Regions from separate parts of the Streptomyces sp. NPDC005533 genome, predicted to be linked through region 3. Evidence: riboswitches for the same ligand, from Rfam matches in the RefSeq annotation. Region 3 holds a riboswitch; each other region holds the start of a gene.
The links. Region 3 has a riboswitch for cobalamin ahead of ACFYP3_RS36020 (prenyltransferase/squalene oxidase repeat-containing protein). Riboswitches for the same ligand answer to the same signal wherever they lie in the genome.
Positions count from the first base shown of each region.

Region 1 (11,119 bases), on a different contig from region 3:
CCGTGCCGGCCGCCCCCGTCGGCGGTCTCGAACTGGAAGCCGTACGCCCCGTCCAGGCTGCCGCCGAACGGCACCAGGCCGCGCCGTTCGTCGGGGGTGAAGGGCTCCTCGGGACGGTCGGCCCAGACGGCGGTGTCGCAGAAGTAGGGGCTCGCCTTGAGGGTCCAGCTCACCAGGAAGGATCCGCCCACGTAGTGGACGGCGTACATGGTGGCGCCGTCCGGGACGGTGAACCGGCAGGAGCCGCGCTCCCCGTCCGGGGCCACGGCGACCGCCCGGTCGCGTCCGAACACCGTCAGCACCGGCCAGGTGCAGGTGACCCCGGCCACCCCGGGCAGCGGCTCGTCCGCGGCCTCGGGCCCGGCGTCCGCCGCGAACCGCGCGTACACCGACTCCAGTGCGGGCCAGGCCAGTTCCTCCGGCAGGCCGGCCGCCAGCGAGCGCCGCAGCGCGCCGGCCGCTCCCGCTCCGGCGAGGGCGTCGGCGATCCCGCCGAGCGCGCTCACCGTGGGCCGGTCCAGCAGGGCCTCCAGCTCGGCGACGGCCTCCTCGGCTCCGGCCATGCCGCCGCCCGCGACGGTGTCGACGAGCTTGCCGACCCGCCCGGCCACCTCGTGGGCGATGCCGTCGTTGCCGGGCAGCAGCGTCACCGCGGACCCGGGCCGGCGGCCCCCCGCCGCCGACCAGCGGGGTGTCAGGTCCTGGTGGACGCGCCCCTCCAGGCGGGGGCCGAAGACCGGGTCGGCCGCGAGTGCGGCGAGGTCCCGGCGGGACCGCTCGCCCCAGAAGTGCATCCGCGTCTCCGGGCCGGGGTCGACGACCGCGACCCCGGCGGCGAGACAGGCGTCCAGTACGTCCGCGTCGAGGCCCTGGTAGTGGTGCCGGGTGGTGTGGACCGTCACCGGGTCGCCCGCCGCGCGCAGCCGCGGCCCCAGCCGGCCCACCAGGTCGAGGAACTCCGCCGGGAGCGGCTGCCGCGCGACGCCGCCGCCGGACTGCGCCGCGTACTGGTACATGCGGACGAAGTTCCCGACCCAGTGGGGCAGTCCGCCCTCGGGCACCAGCCGCCCGCTCTCCATCGCCTCCGTCGCGCCGCAGCCGATCAGCATCCGCAGCCACGCCCCGCCGTCGGTGACCCCGTCCGGGAAGACCTCCACCAGCCCGGCGACGATCGTGTCGGTGGGCGGACGGACCGTCAGGGCCTGTTCCGCGGCGGTCAGCAGGGCGTCCGGCACCGACTTCTTCCGGGTGACGGACAGGATGCCGCCCACCAGGCGCGCGACCTCCTCGTCCCCGTGCCCGGCCGCTTTCGCGGAGGCCCGTACGCGGCGTACGAGATCCGCGGGCAGGTCGGCGGGCGAGGACGCCCACGCGGTCAGGAACGCGTCCAGGGCGGTGTGCGCGGCGGCCGGGTCCAGCGTCTCGGCGAGGAAGCGCTGGTGGGCCGCGAGCTCCTTGGCCGGCATGGCCCCGCCCCTGGCGAACAGCAGGGCGTTGGCCCGGCGGTAGGCCGGGTCCACCGGCAGGCCGTGCCGGTCCTCGGCCGCCCGCGCCGCCGCGTAGGCCCGCCCGCCGGGTCGGCTCCCGTAGCCGATCAGCCGGTGGCCGACGGTGTCCCAGAACCACGGCAGGTGCGCCGGCGGCAGCCGTCGTGCGCGCGCCGTCATCGTGTCGAGGAAGCGGCCGGGTTTGCCGTAGGAGCGGCCCAGTTCGGAGCGCATGTCCTCGATCAGGGCGCGTGCGGTCCCGGCCGCGTCCGGGTCGTGGGCGGCGACCCAGTCGGCGTAGGTGGTGGAGGTGTGCGTACCGGCGGTGGGCAGCAGGGCGGCGAGCGAGGCGATCATGTCCGGGATCGTCGCACGCCCCACCGACAGCGCCGGCACCCAGGACACCGAGGGCACCACGGCTCGGAGGGAGCCGCTCCGGCCGGACTGACGAGTCATCAGGTCATCTGTCCCGGACTCTTGACTCTGCTGCCGCCAGTGGCGATTCTCGACCCACTGCTTGTGCGGTCCATGACAATCACGCCACAGCCGTGCTGCTGGTCGTGACCGTCGTGTCCCCGGACGGATCCGGCTCCCCGACCGCGCCCTCCACTGACCGAAGACGTGAGTGATGACCATTTCCCGACACACGCACCACAGGCGTAGGCCCCTGGCGGTCCTGTCATTGCTCCTCGCCGTGGTGGCCATGGTGCTCGGCCCCGTGCCCAGTTCCTCCGCCGCCGACCCCGGCTGGTGGAACCCCGTCGCCCGGCCCGCGCCCGACTCCGAGATCAACGTCACCGGCGAACCCTTCAAGGGGACCGACGCCCAGGGGCGCGTGCGCGGCTTCGTCGACGCGCACGACCACCTGATGTCCAACGAGGGCTTCGGCGGCCGCCTCATCTGCGGCAAGCCGTTCTCCGAGCAGGGCGTGGCCGACGCGCTCAAGGACTGCCCGGAGCACTATCCCGACGGCACGCTCGCCGTCTTCGACTTCATCACCAAGGGCGGCGACGGCAAGCACGACCCGAACGGCTGGCCGACCTTCAAGGACTGGCCCGCCCACGACTCGCTGACCCACCAGCAGAACTACTACGCCTGGGTGGAACGCGCCTGGCGCGGCGGTCAGCGGGTGCTCGTCAACGACCTCGTCACCAACGGCGTCATCTGCTCGGTCTACTTCTTCAAGGACCGCGGCTGCGACGAGATGACCGCGATCCGCCTGGAGGCGCAGAAGACGTACGACATGCAGGCGTACGTCGACAAGATGTACGGCGGTCCGGGCAAGGGATGGTTCCGGATCGTCACCGACTCCGCGCAGGCCCGTGACGTCATCAAGCAGGGCAAGCTGGCCGTCGTCATGGGGGTGGAGACCTCCGAGCCGTTCGGCTGCAAGCAGATCCTGGACATCGCCCAGTGCAGCAAGGAGGACATCGACCGCGGCCTGGACGAGCTGTACAAGCTGGGCGTGCGCAGCATGTTCCTGTGCCACAAGTTCGACAACGCGCTGTGCGGGGTCCGCTTCGACCAGGGCGCCCTCGGCACGGCGATCAACGTGGGCCAGTTCCTGTCCACCGGTACGTTCTGGCAGACCGAGAAGTGCAAGGGCCCGCAGCACGACAACCCCATCGGTCTCGCGGCGGCGCCCGAGGCGCAGAAGCAGCTCCCGGCGGGCGTGGCGGTCCCCTCCTACGCGGCGGACGCGCAGTGCAACACCCGCGGTCTCACCGAGCTCGGCGAGTACGCGGTGCGCGGCATGATGAAACGCAAGATGATGCTGGAGATCGACCACATGGGGGTCAAGGCCGCGGGCCGGGCCTTCGACATCCTCGAATCCGAGTCGTACCCCGGCGTGATTTCCTCGCACAGCTGGATGGACCTCGACTGGACGGAGCGCGTGTACCGGCTCGGCGGCTTCGTCGCCCAGTACATGAGCGGTTCCGAGGCCTTCAGCGCGGAGGCCAAGCGCACGGACGCGCTCCGCGAGAAGTACAAGGTCGGCTACGGCTACGGCACCGACATGAACGGCGTCGGCGGCTGGCCCGGCCCCCGGGGCGCGGACACCCCGAACCCGGTCCGCTACCCGTACCGCAGCACCGACGGCGGCTCGGTGATCGACAAGCAGACCACCGGCGTGCGCACCTGGGACCTGAACACCGACGGCGCCGCGCACTACGGCCTGGTCCCGGACTGGATCGAGGACATCCGGCTCACCGGTGGCCAGGACGTGGTGGACGACCTGTTCCGGGGTGCCGAGTCCTACCTGACCACCTGGGGTTCGTCCGAGAAGCACAAGGCCGGGGTGAACCTCGCCGTGGGCGCCGCCGCCTCGGCCGGCTCGTCCGAGTGGAACCCGTTCGTCAGCTACGCGCCCTCCCGCGCCGTGGACGGCAACACGAGCACCCGCTGGGCGAGCGACTGGAGCGACGACCAGTGGCTGCAGATCGACCTCGGGACACCGGGCCTGGTCAAGCGCGTCACCCTCGAATGGGAACGCGCCTACGGGAAGTCGTACCGCATCGAGCTCTCGGGCGACGGCACGAACTGGCAGTCCGCGTGGGCCACGACCACCGGTGACGGCGGGCTGGACACGGCGCAGTTCGCCGCCACCCCCGCCCGGTACGTACGGGTCCACGGGCTGCAGCGCGGCACCCAGTGGGGGTACTCGCTCCACGAGGTCGGCGTCTACAGCAGCTGACGCGTGACGCCGCCCGGACGGCGTCCGGGTGCCGGGGCCGGCCGGATCCTCACCGATCCGGCCGGCCCCGGCCGCCCTCCCGCGAACAGCACGGCACGGCACCGCAGCACGAACCGAAAGGGACCGCCCATGGCACGGATGCCGTCGGCCGACCGGCGCCGGCAGCTGACCGAGGCCGCCATCCGAGCGATGACCCGCGACGGGGTCGCCCGCACGACGACCCGGTCGATCTCCGCCGAGGCGGGCGTGTCGCTGAGCGTCTTCCACTACTGCTTCGACTCCAAGCAGGCCCTGCTCGAATCCGTCATGACGGCGATCACCGAGCACAGCATCACCGTGGTGAGGGAGGCGATCCAGCCGAAGGCCACCCTCCGGGAGACCGTCCGGGCCGGCTTCCAGGCGTACTGGGACCACGTGTCCGCCCACCCGGGCGAGCACATGCTCACGTACGAGCTGACGCAGTACGCCCTGCGCCGGCCCGGCTTCGAGCACCTGGCGCGACGCCAGTACGAGCTGTACGCCGACACCTACACCGAGCTCATCGAGCAGCTCCGCCACCACATGGGCTTCGAACTCCGCGTCCCCGTCACCGTGCTGGCCCGCTATCTGGCCGCCATGACGGACGGACTGACGCTCAACCATCTCGTGCTCGGCGACGCGACCATCTCCACGGCGATCCTCGACACGGTCACCGACCACGTCGCCGGCCTCGTCGGGGACGACCGCGCCGGCGACCGCGGCTGCGGCGGGCACGGCGACGGGATCCGGCCGCCCGCCCCGGAACGCGTCGTGCCACCGCGCTCCGCCTGAGGCGGCCGGACCCCCCGGTCAGGCGCCGTCGTCGGCGATCTCGGCGCGCACCTGGCGGGCGGCCTCGACCAGGTGCCGCAAGGAGGCCCTGGTCTCCGGCCAGGCCCGCGTCTTCAGGCCGCAGTCGGGATTGACCCACAGCCGTTCCGCCGGGATGGCCGCCAGGCCCTTGCGGAGCAGCGCCGCGGCCTCGGCCACCGACGGGATCCGCGGCGAGTGGATGTCCCAGACGCCGGGGCCGACCTCGCGCGGGTAGTCGGCCCCCGCGAGCTCGTCGGCGACCTGCATGTGCGAGCGGGCCGCCTCCAGGCTGATGACGTCGGCGTCGAGGTCCTCGATGGCGTCCACGATGTCGCCGAACTCGGCGTAGCACATGTGCGTGTGGATCTGCGTGTCCGGCCGGACCCCGGCGGTGGTGAGCCGGAAGGACTCGGTGGCCCACGCCAGGTAGGCGGCGTGGTCGGCGGCGCGCAGCGGGAGGGTCTCCCGCAGCGCCGGTTCGTCGACCTGGATGACGGCGGTGCCGGCCGCCTCCAGGTCGTGCACCTCGTCGCGCAGGGCCAGCGCGACCTGCCGGGCGGTCTCGCCGAGCGGCTGGTCGTCGCGGACGAAGGACCAGGCGAGCATGGTGACGGGGCCGGTGAGCATGCCCTTGACGGGCCGGCCGGTCTGCGCCTGGGCGTACGTGGTCCAGCGCACGGTCATCGGGTCGGGGCGGGAGACGTCGCCGGCCAGGACGGGCGGGCGGACGTAGCGGGTGCCGTAGGACTGGACCCAGCCGTGCCGGGTGGCCAGGTAGCCGGTGAGCTGCTCGGCGAAGTACTGGACCATGTCGTTGCGTTCGGGCTCGCCGTGCACGAGGACGTCTATGCCGGCCTTCTCCTGGAAGGCCAGCACCTCCCGGATCTCGGCCTCGATGCGGTCCTCGTAGCCGGCCGTGTCGATGCGGCCGGCCCGCAGGTCGGCGCGGGCCGTGCGCAGTTCGGTGGTCTGCGGGAACGATCCGATGGTGGTCGTGGGCAGCGGCGGCAGGCCCAGGCGGGCGTGCTGGGCGCTCGCGCGCTCCCCGTACGGCTGGGAGCGGCGGCCGTCCGCGTCGGTGATCGCCGCGGTCCGGGCGCGCACGGCGGGGTCGCGGGTGACGGCGGATCCGGAGCGGGAGGCCAGGTCGGCCCGGTTGGCGGCGAGTTCGGCCGCGATCGCGCCGGTGCCGCCGGCGAGGCCACGGGCGAGCGTGGCGATCTCGGCGGTCTTCTGCCGGGCGAAGGCGAGCCAGCGCCTGACCTGCGGGTCGACGTCGCGTTCGACGGTGGCGTCCAGCGGGACGTGCAGCAGGGAGCAGGAGGCGGCCACGTCGACCTGGCCGGCGAGGCCCAGGAGGGTGCCGAGGGTGGCGAGGGACTTCTCCAGGTCGTTGATCCAGATGTTGCGGCCGTTGACGACGCCTGCGACGAGCCGCTTGCCGGGCAGCCCGCCGACGGCGGCGAGGTCGGCGAGGTTCGCGGCGGCGGCATCGGTGAAGTCCAGGGCGAGTCCGTCGACGGGGGCCTTGGCCAGCACCGGCAGGGCCTCGCCGAGCCGGTCGAAGTACGAGGCCACGAGCAGCTTCGGCCGCTCGCCCGGGGCGCCGAGCTCGCGGTACGCGCGGGCGGCGGCGTTCAGTTCGGCCGGGGTGCGGTCCTGCACGAGGGCGGGCTCGTCCAGTTGCACCCACTCGGCGCCGGCCGCGCGCAGGTCGGCCAGGACGCGGGCGTACACGGGCAGCAAGCGGTCGAGCAGGGTCAGGGGGGCGAAGTCGGCGGCGGCGCCGGGGGCGGGCTTGGCGAGCAGGAGGTAGGTCACCGGCCCGACCAGCACCGGGCGGGCGCCGTGGCCGAGCGCCAGCGCCTCTTCGAGCTCGCTGACCTGCTTCGAGGAGTCCGCCGTGAAGACGGTGTCCGGGCCGAGTTCCGGTACCAGGTAGTGGTAGTTGGTGTCGAACCACTTGGTCATCTCGAGCGGCGCGACGTCCTGGGTGCCGCGGGCCATGGCGAAGTAGCCGTCGAGGGCGTCGGTGTGCACGGCGGCGCGGTGGCGTTCGGGGACGGCGCCGACCATCACGCTGGTGTCCAGCACGTGGTCGTAGTACGAGAAGTCGCCGGTCGGCACCTCGGTGATGCCGGCGTCGGCCAGCTGCTGCCAGTTGGTCCGGCGCAGGTCGCGGGCGGTCTTGCGGAGGACTTCGGTGGTGACGCGGCCCTTCCAGTAGCCCTCGACGGCCTTCTTCAGTTCGCGGCTGCCGCCCTGGCGGGGGTAGCCGTACACGGTGGCCCGTACGGCCGTGGCTGCAGACTCTGTGGTCACGGAACTCTCCTTCGCGAGCGTGTCTCCATGGGCCCGGTGACGGGCCTGGGCTGCGAAGGGGTGCCGGACGGGCCGACCGTCCGTTGCGCGTACGTCTGAAGTACGCGCCGCGACGATCCGCCTGGAGCACGCCGACCCGCCCACGAGGTCACCGGGAAACCGGGCGCGGTCCTTCGCGCTCGGGCAACGGGCAGGTCTTCGGACTCGCGGGCACGCCTGCCGGTCTCCCGGCGGGCCCCTACTGGCCGTCGCTTCCCAGGACCGGTTCCGGTCCCAGTGCGTATGACGGCGGTCGTTCCCGCTCACCGCTGCGGGGCAGTCCCGGATTCCCACCGGGTTCCCTCTTACGACGCGTCCCGCCTGGCGGACGGGCGCGAACCAGCTGCCCGGCCAGAGTAGACGGCGTTCCCGACGGCCGCGGGCAAGGACCGGAACCGGTCATGGCGTGAAGTGGCTCACCCGGGCGCCGGTTAGCTCCCCCCTTGTCTGTTTCCGCGCTCGAACGTCCTGGTCAGGGCGTTACGTTGCTCCTCTCACGCCTGGAGCACCGGAGCGCCGGGTGCCCACCGAAAGACCGGGGAAGCATGGCCATTCGATCCTCCGCGGTATCCCGATGAGGCCGGGACCGGCCCAGCGGGCCGCCCTCGTCTGCGTCGTGGCCCTCGGCGTACTGACCGGGTGCTCGGCGGGTGACGACGCCGACGAAGTGGCGTACGCCGGGGACTACAGCAGCCACCCGCCGCTCGCCGTCGTCGGGTATCCGTCCAGGGACACGTTGGGGATCACCCAGCAGGTGGTGTGGCGGATCGCCGACGGCGGGGTCGGCGAGCTGGCGGCCCTGGGCGACGACCGGCAGGGCCAGGCCGCCACCCGGAAGACCGCCGAGAACTGGATCACCGCGTTCCGCACGGGTGCGGCCGGCAGGGTCACCGCGGAGTTCTACGACGAGGGTTCGTACCACCAGACGGTCGTGCTCTACCTGCACGACACCCACCAGGTCAAACAGCTCCACGTGCTGCCCGTGAGCGGGGATCGCGGGACCGTCTACCGGGTGAGCATGTCCGAGCCGGACCCCGCTGAGGCCACCGCCGTGGAGCCCTGGGTGCCGAAGACGCCCGGTGAGCTCGGTTCGAAGTCGGTCAGGTGACCTGATCGGGTCGGCTTCAGGCCGCAGGCGAAGGGCGCCGTCCCCGCGGACCACGCGGGGGCGGCGCCCTTCTCCGTCGGGGGCGCGGCCGTCAGTAGCGGTCCAGCAGGGTGGTCAGGACCTTGTAGAGGACCGATTCCTCGTCCGCCACGGCCTCCTCCGAGCGCCAGGCGACGAAGCCGTCCGGGCGGACGAGGACCGCCCCGGCCGCGGTCGTGCCGTGCGCCTCGGCCCAGTCGGCGCCGCTCGCGGGGATCAGGTCGGCCTCCGGTCCGGTGCCGATGGCGTAGGCGTCCAGGCGGACGTTCATCCGTTTGGCGACGGAGCCCGCCGCCCCGCTCCACGGCGTGCCCTCCGAGCTGAGCAGGACGAAGGACCGCTCGTAGAGGTCCACGGTGGACTTCGGCTGCTCCTCCCCGGGGACGTGGAGCCACATGTGCGGTGCGCGCGTGCCCGGTTCGCCGCGCAGACGCATCCGTTCGGGAACGACCGGCTGGTCGGGGTCGGTGCCCAGGACCGCGCCCTGGTTGTAGCGGTAGCCCATGGCCACGGACAGGACACCGCCCTGCCGTCCGCCCCCGCCCGGGGCGGTCTCGGGCTGGGCCTCGGGGACGGTCTCCGGGTCGGGTACGTACCCCGGGTGGCTGTGCTCGGCGGACCGGGCCGAGGCGCGTTCGCTCGTCGCCCGCGCCACCGGGAGCCGCTCGGCCTCGTACGTCTCCAGGAGCCCGGGGCCGGCCGCGCCGTCCAGGACCGCGGCGAGCTTCCAGGCCAGGTTGTGCGCGTCCTGGATACCGGTGTTGGAGCCGAACGCCCCGGTGGGGGACATCTCGTGGGCGGAGTCACCGGCCAGGAAGACCCGCCCGGCCACGTACCGCTGCGCGACCCGCTCGGCCGCGTGCCACGGGGCCTTGCCGGTGATCTCGACGTCCAGGTCGGGCGCGCCGACGGCCCGGCGGATGTGCTCGACGCAGCGCTCGTCGGTGAAGTCCTCCAGGGTCTCGCCGCGGTCGGGGTGCCACGGCGCGTGGAAGACCCACCGCTCCCTGTTGTCCACCGGCAGCAGGGCCCCGTCGGCGTCGGGCTTGGTCAGGTAGCACACGATGAAACGCCGGTCGCCGACCACGTCCGCGAGCCTGCGGGACCGGAAGGTGATGCTCACGTTGTGGAAGAGGTCCCCGGAACCGGTCTGGCCGATCCGGAGCGCCTCCCGCACCGGGCTGCGCGGCCCGTCGGCGGCGACGAGGTAGTCCGCGCGGACCGTGCTGTGCTCGCCGCTCTCGCGGTCCTTCACGAGGGCGGTCACACCGCCCGGGTCCTGTTCGAAGGAGAGGAGCTCGGTGGAGAACCGCAGGTCGGCCCCGAGTCCGGGGGTCACGGACATCAGGACCGGCTCGATGTCGTTCTGGCTGCACAGGCACCATGCCGACGGGCTGAAGCGGGCGAGCGCGCCCCCCGGGTCGATCTGCTCGAACAGCCACTCCTGGTCCTCACCGGTGAGGGAGCCGCCTTGCAGGATGCCGTGGTTGTCCGCCAGGACCGAGGCGGCCTCGCGGATGCGGTCCTCGACACGGGCGACGCGGAACAACTCCATGGTCCGTACGTTGATACCGCGTCCTCGCGGGTGCATCGAGGTACCCGCGTGCTTCTCGACCAGCATGTGGCCGATGCCGTGCCGGCCGAGGAAGAGCGAGGTGCACAGGCCCACCAGCGAGCCGCCCACGATGAGGACAGGGACGCGGTGGTCGACGTTTTCCTTCATGGCTCTTCCATGCCCTGTACGAGGGCGCTTCCCTCGCTCGTTCACCCGCTTGGTTCTCTCCTCTCGCGCCGAGGGGATTACGGGACAACGATCGGTTCGGGTGGCGCCGCCCTGTGGCGACCGTGTGGTCTCGAAGGAGTGTGAACGATGACAACCTTGTCGGAACGGATATCCCAGTCCGCCTTCGACGGCTCGAGGCTTCGGGTCGTGCTGCTGCTGGATCTGTACGACGGTGCGCAGAACCAGTTCCTGGAGGTCTACGAGCATCTCCGCAAGCAGGTGTCCTCCGTCCCCGGACACATCAGCGACGAGCTGTGCCAGTCGATCGAGAACCCCTCGCAGTGGCTCATCACCAGTGAGTGGGAGAGCGCGCCGCGGTTCCTGGACTGGGTCAACAGCGAGGAGCACGTCGCGTCGGTGCACCCGCTCCACGGCTGCGTACGGGACACGCGCTCGCTGCGCTTCAGCGTGCTGCGGGTGACCGGCAAGGACTCCGGGCCCGAGGCCCCCCTCTCCCCCGCCTCGCCCGGCGACGACCCCGGCTTCGGCCCCGACGCCGCCACCGCGCACTTCGCGGACCGGTCCGGGGACCGCCTCCAGGTCGCTCCGCGGCGCGGGGACGGCGTGGTCCGCCACGCGCTCACCTTCACCGTGAAGCCGGGCAGCGAAGCCGTCGTGGCGGAGCTGCTCGCCGGCTACACCTCCCCGCAGGCCCGGGTCGACGAGAACACCCGGCTGCGGCGCACCTCGCTCTTCATGCACGGGAACCGGGTCGTGCGGGCGGTTGAGGTGGAGGGCGACCTCCTCGCGGCGCTGCGCCACGTGGCCCTGCAACCCGAGGTCCGGGCTCTGGAGGAGGCCATCAACCCGTATCT
Region 1 covers NZ_JBIAJH010000027.1:10,184-21,302, forward strand. Annotated here, with positions in the region: gene ACFYP3_RS25160 (hypothetical protein) at 1-1,943, opposite strand, end outside; gene ACFYP3_RS25165 (discoidin domain-containing protein) at 2,116-4,182, shown strand; gene ACFYP3_RS25170 (TetR/AcrR family transcriptional regulator) at 4,312-4,992, shown strand; gene metE (5-methyltetrahydropteroyltriglutamate--homocysteine S-methyltransferase) at 5,011-7,335, opposite strand; cobalamin riboswitch at 7,528-7,682, opposite strand; gene ACFYP3_RS25180 (hypothetical protein) at 7,949-8,482, shown strand; gene ACFYP3_RS25185 (FAD-dependent oxidoreductase) at 8,574-10,289, opposite strand; gene ACFYP3_RS25190 (SchA/CurD-like domain-containing protein) at 10,392-11,119, shown strand, end outside.
Region 1: linked by a shared signal. The riboswitch ahead of metE (5-methyltetrahydropteroyltriglutamate--homocysteine S-methyltransferase) and the one ahead of ACFYP3_RS36020 (prenyltransferase/squalene oxidase repeat-containing protein) in region 3 are both predicted to bind cobalamin.

Region 2 (11,119 bases), on a different contig from region 3:
TGAACAGCCGCCCCCGGAAGGGCACTTCGTTCACCCGAATGTGCTAATCCGGGGGCGTCCGCATGGCGCAATACGAAAATGTGGCCCACGTCGCTCGGGCCCCCACTTATTCTCCCCATTCGGTACCGGTCCCCATCGGTACCCGGCCGGAACGGCACAGGGGAGGAGACGCCATGCGGATACTTCCGCCGGCGGCGCGCGCGTACATCCTGTGCGTCGTCCTCGCGGCCGCGGCGTGCGTCACCCCGGCCCTCACGGATTCCGCCACGCCCTGGGCGGCCGTCGCCCTCCTCGCCGTGCTCTACCTCGGCTGCGAACTCGTCAAGACCTGCCCGCTGCCGGGCGGCCGGGTGCCCGAGGGCATCGGCTCCTTCTTCCCCGTGGTGCTCGCCGCCGTCTTCCTGCTGCCGCCCGCCGCCGCCGCGCTCGTCGCGCTGCCCGGCGGATGCGCGGGGACCGTGGCCGAGCGGCCCGTCCTGGTGCGCCGGACGTGGCACGGCGCGCAGCAGGCCGTGGCCGCCTGGGCCGCCGGCCGGGCGTACGGGCTGCTGCGCGGTCCGGACTCCCTCGGCGCGGGGCCTTCCGCCGGGTCCGGGCCTCCCGGGTGGGTGGCCGACTTCCCCTACGCGATGGTCCCGGCGGCCGCCGCGGCCGTCGTCTTCTGCCTGGTGCTCACCGCCCTCGACGGCGGCGTCCTGGCCACCGCCGAACGCCGGCCCGCCGCCACCGCCTGGCGCGGACCGCTCGCCCTCTCCCTCGCCCCGCACTGCGTCCACGGCCTCGCCGGACTGATGATGGCCGTCATGTGGCGCAGCCCGTACGGGATCCCGGCCGCCCTCCTCGTCCTGCTGCCGATGTACATCTCCTGCTGGGTCTTCGCGCAGTACCACCGCGAGCGCTCCGCCCACCGGGCCACCATCCGCGCCCTCGTCCAGGCCGTCGACATCAAGGACCGCTACACGCGCGGGCACAGCGAGCGGGTCGGCCAGGCCTCCGCGATGATCGCCCGCGAGCTGGGCATGGCCGACGACCGGATGGAAGTCGTGCGGATCGCCGGGATCCTCCACGACGTCGGCAAACTGGGCGTCCCCACCCGGCTGCTGCGCAAGGACGGGCCGCTCACCCCGGAGGAACGCCGGATCATCGAGCTGCACCCCGAGTACGGGCACGAGATGGTCCGCGGCATCGGCTTCCTCGGCGAGGCCCGGTCCGCGATCCTGCACCACCACGAGCGGATCGACGGCTCCGGCTACCCGTACGGGCTGGCCGGCGAGCAGATCCCGGTACTGGCCCGCGTGGTGGCGGTGGCCGACGCCTTCGACGCGATGACCTCCACCCGCTCCTACAGCCGGGCCCGGCCGGTGCCGGTGGCCCTGGCCGAGCTGGACCGGTGCGCGGGCGCCCAGTTCGACCCGGCGATGGTGCGGGCCCTGACGGGCGCCATCGGCCGGCACGGCTGGCACCCGGTGGTCACCTCCGACGAGGACCTCCAGGTGATCAGCGCCGGCGCTCCCGCCGGGGCCGCGGGGCCGCCGGCCCTGCCGGGTCTGCCGGCGCAGGGCTCCGGCCCGGCCGACGGGCCCGACGGGGCCTCCGGGAGCGCCCGCGCGGCCGGATCCCCCGCGAGGACGGCGCTGCGCGTGCCGCCCGCGGACCAGGACGGGGCGCCCGGCCGGGCCGACCGCCCCGGGAGCGCTCCCCCCGGCGGCGGGCCCGGACGCGACGCGGACGGCGCCGGGGCGGGCGGATGAGGACCGCGGCCGTGTGGCCGGTGCGGGGCGCCGCGGCCGTGCTCACCGCCGTCGCCCTCGCGCACACCCTGTGGAACGGTGTCGTCGAGCCCGGCACCGCCCTCGCCTTCGGCGCGCTGATCGCCGTCGGCGAGCTCGCCCGCCGGGACCGGCAGGAAGGCTCCGTCGACCGCCTGCCCGCGCCGCTCGGCTCCGCCGGCGCCCTCGCCTACGCCCTGCTCGGCGAGAACGCCGGCCAGCCCACCCGGCACGGGGTGCTCCAGATCGTCGCCGTCGTCTTCGCGGCGGCCCTCGCCGGGATCGTCCCGCACATCGCCCGCGGCTGCGGCCCGGCCCTCGACCACCTGTCCCGCCGCGTGCTCACCGTCGCCTTCGCCGCCGCGTGTTTCCAGCCGCTCTACAACTCCGGCCGGCTGGCGGAGCGGGTCGGTCAGGGCCCGGGGCTCGTCCTCTTCCTGCTCTGCCTGCTCGGCCTCACCGCCCTCTGCGACGCCGTGCTCGCCGCGGCGCTGGCCGGGGCCCGCACCGGCTGGCCGTACGGTCCCCTGCTGCGCGACGAGCTGCGCGCCCAGCTCGGCATCGGCGCGGCGATCTGTGCCACCGGGGTCGTGATGGCGCTCGGCGCGGCCGTGGCGGGGCTGTGGGCCATACCCGTCTTCAGCGTGCCCCTGCTGCTGACCCAGCTGTCCTTCCACCGGATCACCGCGATCCGCACCACCTACCGCCAGACCATCGGCTCCCTGGCCCGCGCCACCGAGATCGCCGGCTACACCCGGCCGGGCCACTCCCGCCGGGTCGCCGCCCTGAGCTGTGCCGTGGGCCGGGAGCTGGGCCTGTCGGAGCGGGAGCTCGGGGTGCTGGAGTACGCCGCCCTGATGCACGACATCGGCCAGCTGTCCCTCGTCGACCCGGTGCCGGACGGGGCCACCGCCGGGCTGCTGGCCGCCGAGGCCCGCCGGATCGCCGGGCTGGGCGGGGAGGTGGCCCGGCAGACCGGGGTGCCGGCGGAGGTCGCCGTGGTGGTGGAGCGGCAGGCGGACCCGTACCGGGAGCAGCCCGTCCTGGCCCGCATCGTGCGGACGGTGAACGCGTACGAGGACCTCACCGGCTCCGTCGGCGGGAGGCGTCACCCGGGCGGCTCACTGGCCGCCCTGGAACGGCTCCGGCTGGGCACCGGGCACGATTACCAGCCGGAGGTCGTGGAGTGTCTGGCGAGGGTTCTGGCCAGGGGAGGACGTGACAGAGTTGTTCCCGTCCGACCTGGGTAACCCATGGGTAATGAGCGGCCGTCCGAGTGGGCATGGTTGGATGCCAGTAAGAGTGTCCGCAAGGCTGCACCGTTGTCCCCCGGCTACCGCCGGGAGGGTGCCCCCAGGCAGGCGGGAATCGTGAGGATCTTCGGGAAGGTACGGCATCGGCCCTCCGCCTCGTGGCGGCAGGCCACCGACCGCGCGTTCACGCTGATCGGCGACGGGCGGTACGAGGACGCGGGCGCGCTCCTGACCAGAGCGGCGGACCTGGAACCCTGGCTGTCCGAGTCCTGGTTCAATCTGGCCCTGCTGCACAAGTTCCGGCACGACTGGGAGCAGGCGCGGGCCGCGGGACTGCGCGCCGTGGCGCTGCTGGACCGGGAGACCGGCGCCCCGGACTGGTGGAACGTCGGCATCGCCGCGACCGCGCTCCAGGACTGGCCGCTGGCCCGGCGGGCCTGGCAGGCGTACGGGCTGAAGGTGCCCGGCGACGCGCACGGCGCGGGCGCCAAGGGCAGCGGCGAACCGGTCGGCATGGAGCTGGGCAGCGCGGCCGTACGGCTCTCGCCGGAGGGGGAGGCCGAGGTGGTCTGGGGCCGCCGGCTGGACCCGGCACGGCTGGAGGTCCTGTCGATCCCGCTGCCCTCCTCGGGGCGGCGCTGGGGCGAGGTCGTGCTCCACGACGGGGTCCCGCACGGCGAGCGCGTCACGGCGGCCGGTCCCTCGTACCCCGTCTTCGACGAGATCGAGCTGTGGGCGCCGTCGCCGGTGCCGACCTGGGTGGTGCTGCTGGAGGCGGCCACCGAGGCGGACCGTGACGCGCTGGAGGAGCTGGCCTCGGACGCGGGCTTCGCCGCCGAGGACTGGTCCTCGTCGGTGCGGCTGCTGTGCCGGACCTGTTCGGAGAGCGAGATGCCCAGCGACGAGGGCGACGGCGAGCACCTGGACCCGCACGACCACAGCGAGCCGGGGCACCCCGGGCCGCTGGGGCACCGCACGGCCGGCTCCGGCTCCCTGTGGGTGCCCGAGCGCGAGTGCGGGATCGCGGCGCCGGCCGGGCTGGTGCGCGGACTGCTCGACGGCTGGGTCGCGGACAGCCCGGGCACCCGCGAGTGGCGGGATCTCGAAGAAGTCTGCTGAGCAGGGCCGTAGGCTGTACGGGCACATCGGTGGCCATTGGCGACCACCGGTGACTTGGACTTACGGAAGGCGTACGGCGGACATGTCGCAGCAGGAGAACGAGGTAGTCGGCGTCGAGGTCGTGAACGACGGGTACGTCGTGGACACGGAGGACTGTGCCGAGCGCGAGCTCGCCCACCGTGAGCGCGGCACCGCCCGCCCGATCACCGTCGTCGGCAACCCGGTCCTGCACCGCGAGTGCAAGGACGTCACCGAGTTCGGCGAGGAGCTGGCGCAGCTGATCGACGACATGTTCGCCAGCCAGAAGGCCGCCGAGGGCGTGGGCCTGGCCGCGAACCAGATCGGCGTGGACGCCAAGGTCTTCGTCTACGACTGCCCGGACGACGACGGTGTGCGGCACACCGGTGTCGTGGTCAACCCGAAGCTCGTCGAGCTGCCCGCGGACAGCCGGGTGCTGGACGACTCGAACGAGGGCTGCCTGTCGGTCCCCACCGCCTACGCCTCGCTGGCCCGCCCGGACTGCGCCGAGGTCGAGGGCCAGGACGCCCAGGGCAACCCGATCAAGGTGCGCGGCACCGGCTACTTCGCCCGCTGCCTCCAGCACGAGACCGACCACCTGTACGGCTACCTCTACATCGACCGCCTCTCGAAGCGGGACCGCAAGGACGCCCTGCGGCAGATGGAAGAGGGCACCCCGCGCTACGAGACCGTCCCGAACGCGTAGCCCTCTCGCCTGTCAGGCCGCCTGCGGGCCCCGGAACGCACGCCGGAAGGAATTCGGCGTGGTGCCCAGGGTCCGCAGGAAGTGGTGGCGCAGCGCGGCCGCGTTGCCGAAGCCGCAGCGGCCGGCGATCGCGTCCACCGTCGCGTCGGTGGCCTCCAGCAGCTCCTGCGCGAGCAGGACGCGCTGGCGCAGCACCCACTTGTACGGGGTGGTGCCGGTCTCCTGGAGGAAGCGGCGGGCGAAGGTGCGCGGTGACATGTGCGCGCGCTCCGCGAGCTGCTCGACGGTGATCTCCTCGTCCAGGTGGCGGGCCATCCACTCGACCACCTCGCCCACGGTGTCGCAGGAGGTGCGCGGCAGCGGCCGCTCGATGTACTGGGCCTGCCCGCCGTCCCGGTGGGGCGGTACGACCATCCGCCGCGCGATGGTGTTGGCCACCTCGGCCCCGTGCTCCTGGCGGACGAGGTGCAGGCAGGCGTCGATGCCGGAGGCGGTGCCGGCGGCCGTGATCACCGGGCCCGCGTCGACGTAGAGCACGTCCGGGTCGACCAGGGCCCGCGGGAAGCGCCGGGCCAGCGTCGCGGCGTGCATCCAGTGCGTGGTGCAGTGCCGGCCGTCCAGCAGCCCCGCCGCCCCGAGCACGTACGCGCCGCTGCACACGCTGAGCACCCGCGCTCCCCGGTCCACCGCGCTGCGCAGCGCCTCCATGAGGGCCTGCGGGTACACGCGGGTGCCCGCGTCCCGGAAGGCGGGCACGCAGATCAGGTCGGCGCTCTCCAGCCGCTCCGGCCCGTGTTCGGGGGAGACCGTGACACCGGTGCCGGACATGGTCAGGGGGCCTTCCTCCGCCGCGCAGACGGCGAAGTCGTACACCGGCAGCCCGTGGTCGCTGCGGTCGGTTCCGAAGACTTCGCAGAAGATCCCGAACTCGAAGGGGGCGATCTCGTCGAGGAGGGCCACGGCCACGTTGGTCAGCATGCCTCCAGTGTGGCAGTAATTCGTTCTTCCATGACAGTCCTGCCACTGTGCGAGTTTTCCCAGCGGGAGGAAAGTGGAGACATGAACACGTTCCTGAGCTACCTCACCGTCCTCGCCGTCGCCGCCCTGGTGCTCGCCCCCAGCCTGTACGGGCTCCTGCGCGACCGGCGGACCGACCGCCAGCTGCGGGCCGTCGAGACCCGCCTCGTGTGGCTGCCCCGCCAGAAGGCGGGCGGCATGCCGCCGACCGTCCGCCGGTCCCGCGCCCGGCACACCGGGATGCACTGGGGCCCCGTCGCCCACTGAGCGGGGGCGGGCGTGCACACGGGAAGCCGGACGATCGGGCGCCGGAAACGCGAGAAGCCGGGACGCGGTGGTGAACCGCATCCCGGCTTCGCGGCGTTCACCGCGTTCCGACCCGAGGGGCCGCAGGACGCCTAGAAGTCCTCGTCCAGGTCGACCGTGCCCTCGACCGCGACCTGGTAGGCCGACGGACGGCGCTCGAAGAAGTTCGTCAGCTCCTGGACACCCTGCAGCTCCATGAAGGAGAACGGGTTCTGCGAGCCGTACACCGGCGCGAAGCCGAGACGGACCAGACGCTGGTCCGCGACGCACTCCAGGTACTCGCGCATCGACTCGGTGTTCATGCCCGGCAGGCCGTCGCCGCACAGGTCGCGGCCGAACTGCAGCTCCGCCTCCACGGCCTCCTTCAGCATGTCGGTGACCTGCTGCTGGAGCGCGTCGTCGAAGAGCTCCGGCTCCTCCTTGCGGACCGTGTCCACGACCTCGAACGCGAAGTTCATGTGCATGGTCTCGTCACGGAACACCCAGTTGGTGCCGGTGGCCAGGCCGTGCAGCAGGCCGCGCGAGCGGAACCAGTACACGTACGCGAAGGCGCCGTAGAAGAACAGGCCCTCGATGCACGCGGCGAAGCAGATCAGGTTCAGCAGGAAGCGGCGGCGGTCGGCCTGCGTCTCCAGCCGGTCGATCTTCTCGACGGAGTCCATCCACTTGAAGCAGAACTGCGCCTTCTCGCGGATGGAGGGGATCTCCTCGACCGCGTCGAACGCGGCCGCCCGGTCGTCCGGGTCGGGCAGGTAGGTGTCGAGCAGCGTCAGGTAGAACTGGACGTGCACGGCCTCCTCGAACAGCTGGCGCGACAGGTACAGGCGCGCCTCCGGGGAGTTGATGTGCTTGTAGAGCGTCAGCACCAGGTTGTTCGAGACGATCGAGTCGCCCGTCGCGAAGAACGCGACCAGACGGCCGATCATGTGCTGCTCGGCCGGCGTCAGCTTCGCGAGGTCCGCGACGTCCGAGTGGAGGTCGACCTCCTCCACCGTCCACGTGTTCTTGATCGCGTCCCGGTAGCGCTCGTAGAAGTCCGGGTAGCGCATCGGACGGAGCGTGAGCTCGAAGCCCGGGTCCAGCAGGTTCTTGTTGTCGTTGGAGCTCATTACTGGCAGGCCTCGCAGGACTCGGGGTTCTCAAGGGAGCAGGCCAGGGCGTCCGCGTCGACGGCCTGCGGGAGCGGGGTGGCGGCCGCCGGGACGGCGGACGCGGACGCGGCGCGGGCGATCTTCGTCGCGGGGCGCGAGCGCAGGTAGTAGGTGGTCTTCAGACCCTGCTTCCAGGCGTACGCGTACATCGAGCTGAGCTTGCCGATGGTGGGCGTCTCCAGGAACAGGTTCAGCGACTGCGACTGGTCCAGGAACGGCGTACGGGCCGCCGCCATGTCGATCAGACCGCGCTGCGGGATCTCCCACGCCGTGCGGTACAGGTCGCGGACCTCCGCCGGGATCCAGCCGAAGCCCTGGACCGAGCCGGAGGACTCGCGCAGCGCCTCGCGGGTCTGGGCGTCCCACACGCCGAGCGCCTTCAGCTCCTCCACCAGGTAGCCGTTCACCTGGAGGAACTCACCGCTGAGCGTCTCGCGCTTGAAGAGGTTGGAGACCTGCGGCTCGATGCACTCGTACACGCCGGCGATCGAGGCGATCGTGGCCGTCGGGGCGATGGCGAGGAGCAGCGAGTTGCGCATGCCGGACTTCGCGACGCGGGCGCGCAGCGCCTCCCAGCGCTCCGGCCAGTTCAGCTCGGTCGCGTAGTGGTCCGGGTGCAGGACGCCGCGCGCGGTGCGGGTCTGCTCCCAGGCCGGCACCGGGCCGCTGCGCTCGGCCAGGTCGCACGAGGCCTCGTACGCCGCGAGCATGATGCGCTCGGAGAGCTTGGTGGACAGGGCCTTCGCCTCGGGGGAGTCGAAGGGCAGCTTCAGCTTGAAGAAGACGTCCTGGAGGCCCATGGCGCCCAGGCCCACCGGGCGCCAGCGGGCGTTGGAGCGGCCGGCCTGCTCGGTCGGGTAGAAGTTGATGTCCACCACGCGGTCGAGGAAGGTCACGGCGGTGCGGACGGTCTCGTCCAGCCGCTCCCAGTCGATCTCGCCCGTCTCCGTCAGCACGAACGCGCCGAGGTTGACCGAGCCGAGGTTGCAGACGGCCGTCTCGCCGTCGTTGGTGACCTCGATGATCTCGGTGCAGAGGTTGGAGGAGTGCACGACCGTGCCCGGCTCGGCGGTCTGGTTCGCCGTGCGGTTGGAGGCGTCCTTGAACGTCATCCAGCCCTGGCCGGTCTGCGCGAGGGTGCGCATCATCCGGCCGTACAGGTCGCGGGCGGGCATGGTCTTGCGGGCCAGGCCCGCCGCCTCGGCCTTGCGGTAGGCGGCGTCGAACTCGTCGCCCCACAGGTCGACCAGCTCGGGCACGTCGGCCGGGGAGAACAGCGACCAGTCGGCGTCCGCGTTCACGCGCCGCATGAACTCGTCCGGGACCCAGTGGGCGAGGTTCAGGTTGTGGGTGCGGCGCTGGTCCTCACCGGTGTTGTCGCGCAGCTCCAGGAACTCCTCGATGTCCGCGTGCCAGGTCTCCAGGTAGACGGCGGCGGCGCCCTTGCGGCGGCCGCCCTGGTTCACGGCGGCGACGGAGGCGTCGAGGGTCTTCAGGAACGGCACGATGCCGTTGGAGTGGCCGTTGGTGCCGCGGATCAGCGAACCGCGGGCGCGGATGCGGGAGTACGACAGGCCGATGCCGCCCGCGTGCTTCGACAGGCGCGCCACCTGGTGGTAGCGGTCGTAGATCGAGTCGAGCTCGTCCAGCGGGGAGTCCAGCAGGTAGCAGGAGGACATCTGCGGGTGCCGGGTGCCGGAGTTGAAGAGGGTGGGGGAGGAGGGCAGGTAGTCGAGGCGGCTCATCAGCCTGTACAGCGAGGCCACTTCCTCGACGGCCTGGACGCTCTCGTCCGCGGCGAGGCCACAGGCCACGCGGAGCATGAAGTACTGCGGGGTCTCGATGACCTGACGGGTGATCGGGTGGCGCAGCAGGTAGCGGCTGTGCAGGGTGCGCAGGCCGAAGAAGCCGAAGCGGTCGTCGGCCCCCTCGGCGAGGGTGTGCTCGACCAGTGCGTCCAGGCGGTTCGCGTGGGTCCGCACGAACTCGGCCGTGCGGTCGGCGATGAGGCCCTCGCGGTGGCCGACCTCGACGGACGCCGAGAAGGAGGTGGAGCCCTGGCTCGCGGCCTCGTCGCGCACGGCCAGCGTCAGCAGTCGGGCGGCGAGCTTCGAGTACGCGGGGTCCTCGGAGATCAGACCGGCGGCGGCCTCGGTGGCGAGCCCGCGCAGTTCGGCGTCGTCGGCGGCGGCGCTGCGGCCGCGGAGCGCGGAGGCGGCGACGCGGCCGGGGTCGGTGTCGGGGAGGTCCGCCGTCAGTTCGGTGAGGGTACGCAGCAGCGTGGCCCCCGGGCCCTCGGTGTTGTCGCCAGAAACGGACTCGGCGCGCGGTGCGGAAGGCGCGATGGTCACGGCGGGAGCTCTCCCTCGCTCGGCCCGGTCATCGACGGAGCGGGGCGCGAGCGGGCGCATGCGGGCGTGGCAGGAACGCGTACACACCGCATGGCGTCCACCGGCCCAACCGCGAGGCCCGGACGTGTCGGCACCCGGTTCGGTCGAGCCGGGCGCGCTGTCGGCAGGTCATCGGACTTGGTGTCCGGTAGCCGGACACTTCATACCGTTGCGGGACAGTTCCGGATTCGCACCGGATTCCCCTGCGAGACAGCAGCCTTGAGCATACATGTGGGGGCGGCCCTCTGCGGTAACCCCCACATGTAGTGTCGGCGTGGCTACAGCTTGAGCCGGTAAGTGAGGAGTGTCAGGCCTTCGATCGGTGCCCAGTCCCGCTCCGGAGTGCGTACGAAACCCAGGCGCGCGTAGATCCGATGGGCCTCGGCCATGCCGCCCTGCGTGGAGAGAACCAGGCCGGTCACGCCCTCCAGAGCCCTCGCCCGCTCGACGCAGGCCCGCACCAGTGCCTCGCCGGCGCCCTGGCCGCGCGCCTCGCGGGCCACCGCGAGCATCCGGAACTCGGCCTCGTCCGGAGCCGCGATGTCGGCGAGCGGACTGCCCGGAGCGGCGAAGGTCACACCGCCCAGCAGCCGTTCGTCCCGTACGGCGACGAGCACCTCGCCCTCGGCGGCCCGGCCGGCCACGTCGCGCAGCACGTTCAGGTAGCCGTCGTCCTCGTTGAAGTCCAGATGGCCGTCGGCGAGGTAGGCCCCCGCCGTGATCTCACCCAGCTCCGCGTACTCGGCGGGAAGCGCCGTTCTGATCACCATGTCCATGCGGTCGAGTGTGCAGGACGGGGACGGGTGCCGGCGTGCGGCGGGGAACGCCGAAGGGGCCCCGCCGCGTCGTGCGGCGGGGCCCCTGCGCGTGGTTCAGCAGCAGCGGAAGCCCTCACGGGGGTCCGCCTCGCGGGCGTCCGTCCGGGCCCGCTCGAAGGCGCGGCGGGTGAGGACCTCCGCGTCCGGGTCGTGGGAGCGGGCGTGGGCCACGTACCGGTCGTACGCCGCCTCCCCGGAGAACTCCCGTACGTAGAACCGCGCCTTCGCCAGCGCGCTCCGTACGGTGCTCACGCCACCGGCTCCTTGACGTGTCCGCCGCCCGAGTCGAGGCCGGACGCGGCGAGCTCCGCCCGCTCCTCGGTCGTCGGGATCAGCCCGGCCGGTGCGACGATCTTCGACTCGGTCCACGGGACCTCGGTGAGGGTCACCGACTCCGGCTTGCGGACGGCCTTCAGGCAGGTCCGGGCCGCGTCCAGGAGCACGATGACGATCAGCAGGGCGAAGAGGGCCGACAGCACGCCGTCCACCGTGGCGTTGGTGACCACGGTGTGCATCTCGTCCATGTTCTTCGCGGGCTTGAGCACCTTCCCGGCGTCGATGCCGTCCTGGTA
Region 2 covers NZ_JBIAJH010000006.1:169,381-180,499, forward strand. Annotated here, with positions in the region: gene ACFYP3_RS08485 (HD-GYP domain-containing protein) at 174-1,751, shown strand; gene ACFYP3_RS08490 (HD-GYP domain-containing protein) at 1,748-3,019, shown strand; gene ACFYP3_RS08495 (tetratricopeptide repeat protein) at 3,140-4,141, shown strand; gene def (peptide deformylase) at 4,224-4,865, shown strand; gene ACFYP3_RS08505 (helix-turn-helix domain-containing protein) at 4,878-5,843, opposite strand; gene ACFYP3_RS08510 (hypothetical protein) at 5,925-6,149, shown strand; gene ACFYP3_RS08515 (ribonucleotide-diphosphate reductase subunit beta) at 6,281-7,297, opposite strand; gene ACFYP3_RS08520 (ribonucleoside-diphosphate reductase subunit alpha) at 7,297-9,690, opposite strand; cobalamin riboswitch at 9,835-9,966, opposite strand; gene ACFYP3_RS08525 (GNAT family N-acetyltransferase) at 10,008-10,505, opposite strand; gene ACFYP3_RS08530 (YbdD/YjiX family protein) at 10,602-10,799, opposite strand; gene ACFYP3_RS08535 (carbon starvation CstA family protein) at 10,796-11,119, opposite strand, start outside.
Region 2: linked by a shared signal. The riboswitch ahead of ACFYP3_RS08520 (ribonucleoside-diphosphate reductase subunit alpha) and the one ahead of ACFYP3_RS36020 (prenyltransferase/squalene oxidase repeat-containing protein) in region 3 are both predicted to bind cobalamin.

Region 3 (8,517 bases):
CTGAAGGTGTTGACGTTGAAGGTGCCGGTGCGGATCTGCCGCCCGAAGTCGATGCCGTGCTCGACGTCGCCGGTCCAGACGCTGCCGCTCAGGCCGAACTCCGAGTCGTTGGCGACCCGTACCGCCTCCGCCTCGTCCCCGTACGGGATCAGGCAGACGACCGGGCCGAAGATCTCCTCGCGCGCGATCCGCATGGAGTTGTCCACGTCGCCGAAGAGGGTGGGCTCGACGTACCAGCCGCGGTCCAGGCCCGCCGGGCGGCCGCCGCCCGAGAGGACCTTCGCGCCTTCCTCCTGGCCGATGCGGATGTAGTCCAGGGAGCGCTGCTGCTGCCGCCTGGCCACAAGCGGGCCGAGTTGCGTCGCCGGGTCGAGCGGGTCGCCGACGACCAGCGCGCCGGCCGCCGCCGCGAGGGCCTCGGCCACCTCCTCGTACCGGCTGCGCGGGGCGAGGACGCGGGTCTGGGCCACGCACGCCTGGCCGTTGTTCATCCAGGCCGCGGGCACGATCCCGGCGATGGTGGTGTCGAGGTCGGCGTCGGGCAGGATCACGGCGGCGGACTTGCCGCCGAGTTCGAGGGTGACCCGGGTGAGGTTGCGGGCGGCGACCTCCATGACGCGCCTGCCCGCGGCGACCGAGCCGGTGAAGGCGACCTTGTCGATGCCGGGGTGGCCGACCAGGTACTCGCTGACCTCGCGGTCGGCGGGCAGGATCGACAGCACGCCTTCGGGCAGTCCCGCCCCGCGCGCGATGTCGGCCAGGATGTAGGAGTCGAGCGGTGCTTCGGGGGACGGCTTGAGGATCACCGTGGAGCCCGTCAGCAGCGCCGGGGCCAGTTTGGCGGCGGCCACGAACTGCGGGACGTTCCACGGGATGACGGCGGCGACCACGCCCACCGGTTCCCGGCGCACCAGGATCGGGCCAAGCACGCCCTGGCGGTGTTCCTCGTACGGGTAGGCGCGCGCGACGGTGATCGCGGCGTCGTAGACCATCATCGGGCCGAGCGCCTGGGCGAGGACGCTCCAGGAGTACGGGGATCCGTTCTGGGAGCTGATCGAGCGGGCGATCTCCTCGTGCCGGACCGCGATGGCGTCCTTGATGCGGGTGACGACGGCGATGCGCTCGTCCAGGGTCATCCGCGGCCAGGGCCCCTCGTCGAACGCCTTGCGCGCGGCGGCGACGGCGCGGTCGACGTCCGCCTTCGAGGCGTGCGGGACGGAGCCGATGACCTGCTCGGTGTGGGGGGAGACGATCCGGATCGTGTCGGTGCCCAGCGGATCCGTCCACTCCCCGCCGATGAACAGTTGTCCGTGTTCCACGAGCTCGGTCATGGCTGAGGCCTCCTGCGGCTTGGCGTTCCAGAACTGATACCAGTTCTAGTTCGAGGAGTCCACGGCCAGGACGGAACAGCGGAGAAGATCCAACGGCTAGTCAGAAGGGCCCGGAAGTGGTCGACTTGGGCTCCTACTGGAACACGTTCTCGTCAGAGGGCGGCAACGGGCGGAGGGCTCATGCCGGAGGACACGTCACAGGTCACCGATCACGGCGGAGGCGTGTGGGGAATCAAGGTGCCCATCCCCGACAACCCGCTGGGCCACACCCTCGTCCACGTCCTCGACACCGACCGCGGCCCGGTCCTCGTCGACACCGGCTGGGACGACCCCGAGTCCTGGGACACCCTCGTCGCCGGACTCGCCGCGCTCGGCATCGCCGTCGCCGACGTCCACGGCGTGGTCATCACCCACCACCACCCCGACCACCACGGCCTCTCCGGCCGGGTCCGGGAGGCGTCCGGCGCCTGGATCGCCATGCACGCCGCCGACACCGAGGTCGTCGTCCGCACCCGCTCCTCCGAGCCCGGCGTCTGGTTCGACTACATGAGCGCCAAGCTCGCCGCCGCCGGAGCCCCCGAGGAGCACCTCGCGCCCCTGCGCGCCGCCCGCGCGAGCGGCCGCACCCGGACCCTGCCCGGGCTGCGCGCCGCCGTGCCCGACCGCGAGATCGTCCCCGCCGAACTGCTGCCCCTCGCCGGACGCCGGCTGCGCGCGATCTGGACCCCCGGCCACACCCCCGGCCACGTCTGCCTGCACCTGGAGGAGGCCCATCCCGCGCACCTGCCCGGCAACGGCCGCCTCTTCTCCGGCGACCACCTGCTGCCCGGGATCTCCCCGCACATCGGCCTGTACGAGGCCCCCGAGGACACCCGCGTCACCGACCCCCTCGGCGACTACCTCGACTCCCTCGAACGCGTCGGCCGGCTGGCGCCCGCCGAGGTGCTCCCGGCCCACCAGCACGCCTTCACCGACGCACCCGCCCGGGTACGGGAACTGCTGGACCACCACGAGGAGCGGCTGTCCGGGCTGTGGGCGCTGCTGGCCGAGCCGCTGACGCCGTGGGCGCTGGCGGAGCGCATGGAGTGGAACCGGCCCTGGGAGCAGATCCCGTACGGCTCCCGCAACATCGCCGTCTCGGAAGCGGAGGCCCATCTGCGGCGTCTGGTGAAGCAGGGCCGCGCGGAGGCCGTCCCGGGCACCGACCCGGTGACCTACCGGGCGGTGTGAGGGCTGCGGCACGGTGCCGTACGGGCTCGGGCAGGGCCGGCGCCGGACCCGGGCGCGGCCCGGCCCGGGACCGGGGCGTGGCCGGTAAGGGGCCCTGGCCCCCGGCGCCCCCGGACCCGCAGGCTACGGGCCGGTAGAGTGAAGCCGTCGTCCACCTTTCCGTACGGGGGGAAGCCGGTGCGAATCCGGCGCTGACCCGCAACCGTGACCCACCCGGCACCGCCCGGGCGGGGAGCCGGAATGCCCCGTACCGCAAGTGCGCGGCTCGCGCCGTCGGATCCTCCGGCGGCCGGCACCGTCGAGGTAAACGGAGCCGGAGCCCGGTGCCAGTGCGTGCCCGCCTCCGGTTCCCCAGCAGGAGAGGCACCCTCCCCCATGAACGTCCGTCGCAGCGCAGCCGCGCTCGCCGCCTCCGCCGTGCTCTGCGTGGGTGTCGCCCCCGCAGCCCTCGCCGACACCGCGCCGCCCGCCTCCCCCTCCGCATCCCCGGTCATCCCCTCCGGCCTCTACGGCAAGAGCGACCCCGGCTACGACGGCGTGTGGCGCCAGTCCTTCGCGCTGCTCGCCCAGGACACCGTCGGCGTCAAGCCCGCCGCGCAGGCCGTGGACTGGCTGGTCGGCCAGCAGTGCGCGAACGGCTCCTTCCCCGCCTTCCGCGCGGACACCGCCAAGGACTGCGACGCGACCGCGTACATCGACTCCAACGCGACGGCCGCAGCCGTGCAGGCGCTGACCGCGCTCGGCGGCCACGGTGACAGCGTCAAGAAGGCCGTCGCCTGGCTGAAGTCCGTACAGAACGAGGACGGCGGCTGGAGCTCCAACCCGGGCGGCGCCATGGACGGCGGCACCGACGCCAACTCGACCGCCATCGTGATCAGCGCCCTGGCCACGGCCGGTGAGAAGCCGGCCGACGTCAAGTCGAAGGCGGGCAAGACCCCCTACGAGGCGCTGCTCTCCTTCCAGCTGGGCTGCGCCGCCGAGCCGGCCGCCGACCGGGGTGCCTTCGCGTTCCAGCCGGTCGACGGCAAGCTGCTCGCGAACGGCGACGCCACGGCCGCGGCCGCGCTGGCCGGCCTCGGCACGGGCTCGGCCGTCGTCCCCTCCGGTACGGACACCCCCGCGGCGCCGCTGACCTGCCCGGCGGCGGGCGCCGCGGACCCGGTGGCGGCGGCCCAGGGCGCGGCGGGCCACCTGGCCGAGGCCCTCAAGAAGGACGGCCACCTGACGGCCGTGACCCCGGGCTCCGACCAGCCCACCCCGGACACCGGCAACACCGTCGACGCGGTGATCGCCCTGGCCGCGGCCGGGCACAAGCAGTCGGCGGCGGGCGCCCTGGAGTGGCTCAAGGCCAACTCGGCGCAGTGGGCGAACGGCAGCCCGGCCGCTCTCGGCACCCTGATCCTCGCCGCGCACGCCACGGGCACCGACCCGAAGTCCTTCGGCGGCACCGACCTCGTCGCGGCGCTGAACGCGACCGGCCCGGCCCCGCAGGGCCCGGACACGGACGCCACGACGGTGAAGGACGACTCGTCCGACGACCAGAACCTCTGGTGGATCATCGGCGCGGGCGGCGCGGCCGGCGTGGGCATCGGCATCCTGCTGAGCGGCCGCCGGAAGAAGAACCAGCTCTGATGCGCCACCGCCGGCCCGCCGCGGCCCTCGCTCTGGCGCTGGCCCTCGGGAGCGTCCTGGCCGTCCTGGCCGCCGCTCCCGCGCTGGCGGCCGGCTACCGCTACTGGTCGTTCTGGGACGGCTCGGACGGCGGCCGGTGGTCGTACGCGACGCAGGGCCCCTCGACGGCCCGCCCCAAGGACGGCTCCGTGCAGGGCTTCCGCTTCTCGGTGAGCAAGGACGCGGCGGACCAGGCGGCGCAGCCGCGCGCCGCGGCCGACTTCGAGGCCGTCTGCGGTTCCACCGCCCCGGCGCAGGGCCGCAAGCGGGTCGCGCTCGTCGTCGACTTCGGCGTGCCCGCGGACGCCCCGTCGGGCGAGGCCCCGCCCCAGGACGCCCCGCGCACCGCCTGCGCACAGGTGGCCCCGGAGGCCACGGCCGCCGAGGCACTGGCGTCGGTCGCGAAGCCGCTGCGCTACAACGGCGCGGCCCTGCTGTGCGCGGTCTCGGGCTATCCGAGGCAGGGCTGCGGGGAACCGATGGCGGACGCCCCGGCGGCGAGCGCGTCGGCGGCGGCGTCCGCCACCCCGGCTGCCCCGGCTGCCCCCACCGCGGACGACGGCGGCCCGTCGGCGGGCCTGCTGGCGGGCATGGCGGCCGTGGCCGCCCTGGCCGCGGCAGCCGTCTGGCAGTCCCGCCGCCGCACCCGATGACGGTCCCGACCCCGCGGGAGCCGGCGCCCGGCGACGGCGGGGCGGCCGCCGACGGCGCTGCGGCACCCGCGGGGGCCGCCCACGGTCGCAGCGCGAGCCGCCCGGGTGGCACGGGCGGGTACCGGGGCCGGCCGCAGGCCGGGCGCACCCCCGCCGGAGCCGCACCCGGCGACGTGACCCCGGCCCGCCGGAGCCGCCCCGCGGCGCCGGACTCCCCGCACTGGTCGACGTACGAGAGGAAATGGCGGGCCCCGCTCGCCGGCCGGGCCACCGCCCTGCACGCCGGGGCCTGGTGGCTCTGGGCCCTCGGGCTCGCCACCGCCGCCTCCCGCACCACCAACCCCCTGCTCCTCGGCCTGATCGTCGGTGTCGCCGGGTACGTGGTGGCAGCCCGCCGCACGGACGCGCCCTGGGCGCGTTCCTACGGCGCGTTCCTCAAGCTCGGCCTCGTCGTCATCGGCCTGCGCCTGCTCTTCTCCATGCTGCTCGGCTCGCCCGTCCCCGGCGCGCACACCTTGTTCACGCTCCCGGAGATCCCGCTGCCGGCCTGGGCGCAGGGCATCCGGTTCGGCGGGAGGGTCACCGCCGAACAGCTGGCCTTCGCCTTCTACGACGGCGCGAAACTGGCCGCCCTCCTCGTCTGCGTGGGCGCCGCGAACGCCCTCGCGAACCCGGCGCGGCTGCTGAAGTCCCTGCCGGCCGCCCTGTACGAGGTGGGGGTGGCCGTCGTCGTCGCCATGACCTTCGCGCCGAACATGGTCGCCGACGTGGTCCGGCTGCGGACGGCCCGCCGGCTGCGCGGGCGCCCCACCGGCGGGGTGAAGGCGATCCTCCAGATCGGTCTGCCGGTCCTGGAGGGCGCGCTGGAGCGTTCCGTCGCCATCGCCGCGTCGATGGACGCGCGCGGCTACGGCCGTACGGCGCAGGTCCCGCCGGCCGTCCGGCACACCACCAACGCCCTCACCCTCGGCGGTCTCCTCGGCATGTGCGCGGGCACGTACGGGCTGCTCGCCGCGCAGGGCGGCGCGTACGGGCTCCCCGTGCTCGGCGTCGGCGCCGCCCTGGCCCTCGCGGGCCTGCGCCTCGGCGGACGCCGGTCGGTGCGGACCCGCTACCGGCCCGACCGCTGGGGGCCGCGCGCCTGGCTGGTGGCCGGGTCGGGCGCGGCCGTCGCCGTGCTCCTCGTCCGGGCGGGCACCGTCGACCCGGCCGCGCTGCACCCGGGCGTGGTCCCGCTGGTGGCGCCGACGCTGCCGTTGTGGCCGACGGCGGCGATCCTGATCGGCCTGCTGCCCGCGTTCGTGGCACCCGTACCGCCCAAGGAGGCGTCGCAGTGATCCGCTTCGAGCAGGTGTCGGTCACCTACGAGGGCGCGGCCGGGCCTTCCCTCCAGGGCGTCGACCTGGTGATCCCGGAAGGCGAGCTGACCCTTCTGGTCGGCCCGTCGGGGGTCGGCAAGTCCACGCTGCTGGGGGCCGTGTCGGGGCTGGTGCCGCACTTCACGGGCGGCCGGCTGAGCGGACGCGTGACCGTGGCCGGGCGGGACACCCGTACCCACAAGCCGCGGGAGCTGGCGGACGTGGTCGGCACGGTCGGGCAGGACCCGCGGGCCCACTTCGTGACGGACACGGTGGAGGACGAGCTCGCCTACGGCATGGAGTCCCTGGGCCTGCCACCTGCGGTGATGCGCCGCCGGGTGGAGGAGACCCTGGATCTCCTCGGCCTCAACGAACTCCGGGACCGGCCCCTCGCCACGCTCTCCGGCGGCCAGCAGCAGCGGGTCGCGATCGGCTCGGTCCTGACCCCGCACCCCCGGGTCCTGGTCCTGGACGAGCCCACGTCGGCGCTGGACCCGGCGGCGGCGGAGGAGGTCCTGGCGGTCCTCCAGCGCCTGGTCCACGACCTCGGCACCACCGTCCTGATGGCGGAGCACCGGCTGGAGCGGGTGGTCCAGTACGCCGACCAGGTGCTGCTCCTGCCGGCGCCGGGCGCGGCCCCCGTCCTGGGTCCCCCGGCGGAGATCATGGCCGTCTCCCCGGTCCACCCCCCGGTGGTCGCCCTGGGCCGCCTCGCCGGCTGGACCCCGCTCCCCCTCTCGATCCGCGACGCCCGGCGCCTGGCCACCCCCCTCCGCACCCACCTCTCCCCTCCCCCACCCCACACCCCAACCCCGCCGGCGCCGCACATCCCAGCCCCTCCGGCGCACATTCCAGCCCCTCCGGCGTTTGAGGAGCGGGGTCCGGGGCGGAGCCCCGATCTTGCAGCCTCCCCGGCGTTTGAGGCGCGGGGCCTGCGGCGGAGCCCAGGCGGCGGCGCGGCCGGGCTGCTGGCGCGGCTGCTGCGTCGGGGCACGCCGAGCCCGACCCCGACCCCGAGCCCCGCCCCGGAAGGGCCTGCGGCCCACACCCGCGGCCTCGGCGTCCGCCGCACCCGCACGGACGTGCTCCGCGACATCGACCTCACGGTGGCGCCCGGCGAGATCATCGCCCTCATGGGTCGCAACGGCGCCGGCAAGTCCACCCTCCTCGCCACCCTCGTCGGCACGCTCGCCCCCACCACCGGCGAGGTGACCGTCGGCGGCCGCACCCCCCACCGCACGCCCCCGCCCGAGATGGTCCGTCGCGTCGGCCTCGTCCCGCAGGAGCCCCGCGACCTCCTCTACGCCGACACCGTCGCCGCCGAGTGCGCCGCCGCCGACTCCGACGCCGGCGCGGCCCCCGGCACCTGCCGTGCTCTGGTCCGCGCGCTGCTCCCGGAGGTCCCCGACGAGACGCACCCCCGTGATCTGTCCGAGGGCCAGCGTCTGGCCCTCGCCCTGGCGCTGGTCCTCACCGGCCGCCCGGCCCTGCTGCTCCTGGACGAGCCCACCCGCGGCCTGGACTACGCCGCCAAGGTCCGCCTGGTCGAGATCCTCCGCGCTCTGGCGGCCGACGGCCACGCCATCGTCCTCGCCACCCACGACGTGGAGCTCGCCGCGGAGCTGGCCCACCGCGTGGTGATCCTGGCCGGCGGGGAGGTCGTCGCGGACGGCCCGACGGCCGAGGTCGTCGTGTCCTCGCCGGCGTTCGCCCCGCAGGTGGCGAAGGTCCTGGCGCCGGGCCACTGGCTCACGGTGAGCCAGGTCGCCGCGGCCCTCGACGCGAGGGAGTCCCGGTGAACCGGCCCGTCCGCGTCGGGCCGCGGGCCGCCGCCGCCCTGGTCCTCGTCTTCCTCATCGGCGTCGCGGCCTTCGGCTGGCCGCTCCTCGCCGACCGGCAGTCGGGGCTCGCCCATTCCCAGGACGCCCCCTGGCTCTTCGCCGCGCTCCTTCCCCTGCTGGTGGCGGTGGTCGTCGCGACGATCGCCGACAACGGCATGGACGCCAAGGCGGTGGCGATGCTCGGTGTGCTCGCGGCCGTCGGGGCGGCGCTGCGACCGCTGGGCGCGGGGACGGCCGGGCTGGAGCCGATGTTCTTCTTGATGGTGCTCAGCGGCCGCGTCCTCGGTCCCGGCTTCGGTTTCGTCCTGGGCTCGGTGACGATGTTCGCCTCGGCCCTGTTGACGGGCGGGGTCGGGCCGTGGATGCCGTTCCAGATGCTGGCCATGGGGTGGTTCTCGCTGGGGGCCGGGCTGCTGCCGGGGCCGGATCGGCT
Region 3 covers NZ_JBIAJH010000089.1:648-9,164, reverse strand. Annotated here, with positions in the region: gene ACFYP3_RS36030 (aldehyde dehydrogenase) at 1-1,331, opposite strand, end outside; gene ACFYP3_RS36025 (MBL fold metallo-hydrolase) at 1,512-2,561, shown strand; cobalamin riboswitch at 2,695-2,824, shown strand; gene ACFYP3_RS36020 (prenyltransferase/squalene oxidase repeat-containing protein) at 2,937-4,193, shown strand; gene ACFYP3_RS36015 (SCO2322 family protein) at 4,193-4,885, shown strand; gene ACFYP3_RS36010 (energy-coupling factor transporter transmembrane component T) at 4,882-6,222, shown strand; gene ACFYP3_RS36005 (ABC transporter ATP-binding protein) at 6,219-8,042, shown strand; gene ACFYP3_RS36000 (ECF transporter S component) at 7,988-8,517, shown strand, end outside.